Regions from separate parts of the Shewanella sp. BF02_Schw genome, predicted to be linked through region 2. Evidence: predicted binding sites of a transcription regulator. Region 2 holds the regulator's gene; the other holds the start of a gene.

Region 1 (3,219 bases), on a different contig from region 2:
GAGCCAACCAACAAACCGTATTGGTCTAGTTCACTAGAAAATGGCTGTTGTTGTTTTGTCGATTGTGACTGCAAGTCTTGGGCAAAGTCTTCTAAGGTGTCGTTGATTGCGTCGGCATCGTAAGGCTGACGAAAATGATAACCAGCGCTTTTTGACATTAAGTAATCTAAGTTAGGATTCGGTTTACCTTCGCTTAAGAAGATGAACTCAATATCAGACATTAACGCACTGTCAGTTAACTCTGCGTATTCTAGTTGGCTTAATTGCGATAATTCAATAATAGCAACGTCTATCGAGTTACTGTGCAGTTGGTCTAACCAGGGCTGGTCAACTGAACTAGCAATCTTATTAAAGTGCTGGCAACTCGGTAAGGCAAGGAGTCGTGCTTCACCTTCTTGACGACGGTGTAGATGATAAAAAAGTGTTGGACGTGGCATGCCGATTCACTCCCTGTGGTATTAAGTCCAATGTTTGCTTTGGGTGCCTTGTGACTACCACAAACAATCATTCAGTGTTGTTAGGCCATTAACGTATAACTAATACTATAATAACACTAATAATCAAATGGTTAATTAAATATTGTCCATGTGTACGACGTGTTTATGTTTAGGCTTTGCTTACATCAGATGTGCTGGGGCTCTATAGGTTATACAACCTATAGAGCAAAGTGTCAGTTAAATTATCCAATGCAGGAGGATTTACATTGAAATCATTTACTCGAGACGAACAGGTTGAGTCCGATGTATGGCTATTACATGAGGCAATTGATTTATGCCAGGAAGGGCAACAATTTTATTCCCAAGCTACATTAGGGGCGGACGATTACAACATCAAACGGATTTTTATCCACATGGCCGACATTCGAAAATGCATGCTGGATCGTTTAACTCCTTTGTTTAGCGTGGTGCGAACAAGCCAAGCAAGGCCAATAGACAGTCAAACTTATCATCAACAATCCTCACATCGACACTATGCTAAGGCTGAGCAGGTTATACAGCATAAGCCGTTACCCCAAGTGATTGCGGTATTGGTTGAAACCGAACAACAGGTCTTGGTTCATTTAAAACAAACGGCTAGAAAAACTAAAAACCAGCGTGTTGCTAGCCAACTTGCCGAAGGTATTGCTTGGCTACAAATGAGCTGTGACACCATGAAAAACCTCTCTTTTGCTCATACTTAGCCATCGGCGACACAAACAGCGTGTTTTAATGGATGTTAATTTGTGACTAGCGTGTGTTTACCTGACTGGCAGCATAATAGTTTTTTTGCCTACGGCATTAGCTATCTGTTCATTCTCTGGAGGGGTCATTTAATGCTAGAGCAGGCTATTCCGCGAATGCAATTAAGAGTCATTAATTCTCATCGCAACGATGAAAAATTTACCTAGCGTCGGTAAAAAAGTCCGATATTATCATCTATCAGTAAGATGAAAATAACCATGAATACTTGTTAATTCATTATTAACAGATACTTATAATAATTGGCATGGTTCACGCATTGTATTCCTTGAGATTAACAACGGAGGAAAACTTTATGAACAAGACCACATTATCTGTAGTAATGAGCATTATGTTAGGTTCAATGGCATTCGGTGCAAATGCAGCACAAGATTGGCAAGATGATGCAAAAGATGCGTGGATCGATGGTAAAGCTGAAACCACACTTTTGTTAAATGCAAATCTGAACTCATTTGATATTAATACCGACGTGCATGATGGCAACGTGACCCTAACAGGTAAAGTTAACAGCAGTGTTGATAAGTCACTTGCTGGAGAGTTAATTAAAAGCTTAGATGGCGTAAAAGACGTTAACAATGAGCTTTCGGTGATGAAGCAGCACAGTGATAAAGACAGCAAAGATTTAAGTGACTCACTCACAGATTCGAAAGTTGCTACTGTAGTGAAAACCCGATTATTATTCTCTGCTGACGTGTCAGGTTCCGATATTAACGTCGATGTCGCTAATGGCGTAGTGACATTAAAAGGCACAGTGTCGAGTGATGCAGAACGTGATTTAGCCTTAGCCATCGCTAAAAACACCGATGACGTAAAAGATGTAGTCGATGAGTTACGTGTAACAGGATAATCTATTCGGTTATACTCAAACCAGCCTTTGGGCTGGTTTTTTTATGCCTAAAAAGCATGTGTAGCACTTAATACCAATCTCATTAAATATCTGATCAGTTCAGAGTCTCTCAGGTTTTTTAATTCAAGGCGCATTGATGTAGAAATGGCTGTTCCCTTTTAAATCGATGCAACACAGAAGTGGAATACCTGAGAGACTCCATTCTGGCGGGTTTCAAAGTACTTTATGCTGCGTTAGATGTTTTCAAAATAGAATCACTATTCGCTTCAATCATCTGCCTTGCCTACAGTACTTTGAACTCCCGCTGAAAGATCACATATTTAATAGGATTGGTATAACTTATGGATGCATTTTTCTGTGACAAACCATGTGATAAAACCGCTGTTAAATGTCATGCCGTGGTTGGCTTTGGCTAGTGTGTTACAGCTATCCGGCTGTGGCAATGTGTTGTGCCAAGCGCAAACCGATAAAGAAGTGGATCCCCTCAAGCAATATGAAGCCCAAAAGCGTTGTGAACAGTTGGTAGATAAGCATATGGACAATAGCTATCGTGATGGACGTGATGACAATATGCCGTTATTACAAGAGTCGATAGCCAATAATACCCATAGTGATTAATGCTGTTTCATTCAGAATGGTTCAAGCAATTTCTTACCATCTATTGACGGTCTTATTCGTTCTACTTTGCGTAGGCTTTTTTCTTATCAGAAACCTGACTGATGTTAATTACCTTTATTTTATGTTGAACACTTCTGTGGAGAAAACTGGGTTTAACGCAGCCGTATTAATAGATAATTGTTTGTTTCAAGGCCCGCTTACTGAGCTTAAGTCTTGTCGTAAACATGTTTAGGTTGTGTATATAGATGATGGGTTGATACGGAAATTGATCATTAAATAATTAATTTAGTAGAACAATTTATAGGTAAAAGCACATGTTTTTGTTTGTTCGCAACTAAAGTTAGCCGACTGGTCTATTCTTAGTTATCCTATCACTAAAAAAGGGAGGCTAAATGAATAAAAGTGCAGCGAGTAGACAGTCAATATGCGTCGTAGGTGAAAAGCTTTTTGCGTTACACGGTTATAGTGCAGTGGGGATTAAATTGATTCTCGACGAAGTGGGTATTCCTAAAGGTT
Region 2 (3,219 bases):
TAAGCAATACTTTGTCATTGGAATTTAAAAAGAAACTGATAATTTCAGTGTCATTTTGAAGTAGTGCCAATTGGTCTTGAAGCACTTTACCTTGTTCTGCAATGTTACGAACATCAACGCTAATCGCAACCAAATCATTACTGCCTTTAAGCTGGGCTAATAATGTGCCAATGAGTGGTAAAGGCAAATTATCAACACAATAATATCCTAGGTCTTCTAATACTCTCAGGGCAACGGATTTCCCTGAGCCTGAACGTCCCGATACTATAACTAGTTTCATGCAGTAATAACCTGATAAAGTTCTGTTGCGTCGTGAGTTTTACGAAGCTGTTTCAATATTTGCTTATCGCTTAACTTTTGGGCCATGCTCGATAACGTGCCTAAATGTTGTTGGCACTGGTCTGCAGGGACTAACAAAGCAAATAAAAGATCCACGGGTTGCTTATCGATTGCATCAAAGGCAATGGCTTCTTCACATTTAATAAATATCGCGATAGGGTGATCGATGGTCGTTAATCTACCATGAGGTATCGCAATGCCATTTCCTATACCTGTGCTACCCATTTTCTCTCTCGCTAACAGGCTTTCAAAAACCTCTTGCGAAGACAGGGTTGGGTACTGGGCAGCGACTAAATTGCTGATGAGTTCCAGTACTTTTTTCTTACTGCCCGGTGTGGCACAGGTAGTGCATTCCGGCTGCAGAATGGTACAAAGTTCCATCGTTAGTGTTTTGTATTCTTCTCTTTGTGTTTAATTACCTGACGGTCGAGTTTATCGATCAGGGCGTCTATTGCAGCATACATATCAGTACTTTCTGACATTGCAAAAATTTCTGCGCCATTAATGTTGATTTTGGCTTCTGCTTTTTGTTGTAATTTTTCTACATTGAGCACAACGTGTACATTATGGATCTGATCGAAGTGTCGTTCAAGCTTTGAAAATTTACTGTGGATGTATTCACGTAAAGATTCTGTTATTTCGACATGACGCCCAGTCAGACTTATTTGCATAAAAAATCCTCCATTGCCTAGTAGGTTATAAACTCTTACGTTGGTTTGAGGGCGGGATCATCATTGCTTCACGGTATTTTGCTATCGTACGACGAGCAACGTTTATGCCCTGTTCTGCCAGAAGCTGAGCCATTTTACTGTCACTCAGTGGTTTTTTCTGGTTTTCTGCGGCAACCAGCTTTTTGATAAAAGCACGAATGGCCGTTGATGAGCATTCCCCGCCATCGTCAGTACTGACATGGCTAGAGAAGAAGTATTTTAGTTCAAATAAGCCCCGAGGGGTGTGCATATATTTTTGTGTGGTGACTCGTGAAATGGTCGATTCATGCATTTCTACAGCTTCAGCGATATCATTGAGCACCATAGGCTTCATGGCTTCTTCGCCATATTCAAAAAAGCCTTGCTGAAATTGCACAATGCAATTTGCCACTTTAAGTAAAGTATCATTACGGCTTTCAATACTTTTAATAAACCATTTAGCCTCTTGCAGATGGCCTCGAATAAATTGACTATCCGACGGGTTTTTACTGCCTCTAGCCATGGCTGCATATTGCTGATTAACACCAATTTTAGGCATGTTGTCTGGGTTTAACTCTACTACCCAACGGCCATTTTTCTTTAATACTGTGACATCGGGAATCACGTATTCATCATCCATGGGGGTAATTAATAAGCCCGGACGAGGATTGAGTGTCTGGATTAAAGTGATTGCGTCACGTAACTCATTTTCTTTTAGTTTTGTTTTACGCATCAATAATCTGAAATCACGGCCAGCAATTAACTCTAAATAGCCTTTGATTAACAATCGTGCATTATCGATATGGGGTGTGTCGTTAGAGTATTGCGCTAATTGAATAAATAGGCATTCGCTTAAATCACGTGCTGCAACACCCACAGGGTCAAAGTGTTGAACGCGTTTTAATACCGCTTCAACCTCATCGAGTTCCACATTTTCATCACCCATGGCTTCGAGAATATCTTCGGTACTTTGGGTTAAATAACCGCGTTCATCAATGGCATCAATAATGGCGGTGGCAATGGCGAGATCTGTGTCTGAAAATGGAGTGAGATTTTTTTGCCATTCTAAGTGTTCGTACAAACCTTCAGTAGTTTCACCTTGAAAGGGCATGTCGTCATCGCGCATGCTTGCACTGCCCGAACCTGACATAGGTGAGGCTGTGTATACTTCATCCCATGTGGTATCCATGGCTAAATCATCCATGGTTTCTTTGGTCATGGATTCTGCTATGTCGACGGTGGAAGTGTCTTTTTCGACATTAACAATACTGTTGTCACTAAAGTCGGTATCCGCTTGGTCGCGGTTTTCTTTTAAGGAGTTTTTTGCTTCAGAAAACTCATCTTCTATTTCAAGCAATGGATTTGAATCTAATGCTTGTTGGATTTCCTGCTGTAGCTCCAATGACGATAATTGCAGTAAGCGAATGGCTTGCTGCAATTGTGGGGTCATGGTTAAGTGTTGACCCATTTTAAGTTGGAGTGACGCTTTCATTTACCGCTTATCCCTAGATGATTTTCCATAAAAATGACAATCTCGAACTGTAATGGATTGCCATAAACATCAATGACATTTAACGTTGTTTAGGTATCGTTCAATGAAATGAGTTAGCTAGACTAAAAGGCCAGTAAAGTAACTATAGCTTGAATTGTTCACCTAAGTACACAGCTCGAACTTGTTGATTACTTAATATCTCATCAGGTGTGCCTTCGGCAATTAAATTACCCTGGCTGACGATATAGGCTCGCTCACAAACGTCTAGCGTTTCACGTACGTTATGGTCGGTAATTAATACCCCTAAACCGCGATTTTTAAGTTGTTGGATGATTTTTTTAATGTCGATGACCGAAATAGGATCAACACCAGCAAAGGGCTCATCAAGCAAAATAAATTTTGGATTAGCAGCTAAAGCGCGCGCAATTTCAACACGACGACGTTCACCACCCGATAACGACATGCCTTGGCTGTCGCGTATGTGAGTAATGTGGAACTCTTCGAGTAGATGCTCAAGCTGTTCAATACGTTGGTCTGTGCTGAGCTCTTTGCGAGTTTGCAGTACGGCCATTATGTTGTCGTAAACGGTAAGCTTGCGGAAAATACTGGCTTCTTGTGGTAAGTAACCTATACCTTTGCGGGCGCGCAAATGCATTGGATCGGCAGTAAGGTCGTCATCGTCAATCAATATTCGGCCTT

Evidence for each region. The regulator sigma-54, encoded in region 2, starts transcription at its own class of promoters, with help from an activator protein. The targets are predictions, from matches to a motif close to GTTGGCACGNNNNTNGNNT.
Region 1: HNW13_RS18925 (BON domain-containing protein) is a predicted target of sigma-54. The motif match lies at 1,480-1,498, and genes of this name have one in related genera.

The regions. Positions count from the first base shown of each region.
Region 1 is NZ_JABKAW020000006.1:30,535-33,753, forward strand. It holds gene HNW13_RS18915 (sigma-54 dependent transcriptional regulator) at 1-437, opposite strand, end outside; gene HNW13_RS18920 (glutamyl-tRNA reductase) at 704-1,180, shown strand; gene HNW13_RS18925 (BON domain-containing protein) at 1,534-2,085, shown strand; gene HNW13_RS18930 (hypothetical protein) at 2,443-2,703, shown strand; gene HNW13_RS18935 (TetR/AcrR family transcriptional regulator) at 3,096-3,219, shown strand, end outside.
Region 2 is NZ_JABKAW020000007.1:8,278-11,496, forward strand. It holds gene rapZ (RNase adapter RapZ) at 1-280, opposite strand, end outside; gene ptsN (PTS IIA-like nitrogen regulatory protein PtsN) at 277-720, opposite strand; gene hpf (ribosome hibernation promoting factor) at 723-1,010, opposite strand; gene HNW13_RS19920 (RNA polymerase factor sigma-54) at 1,036-2,520, opposite strand; gene lptB (LPS export ABC transporter ATP-binding protein) at 2,663-3,219, opposite strand, start outside.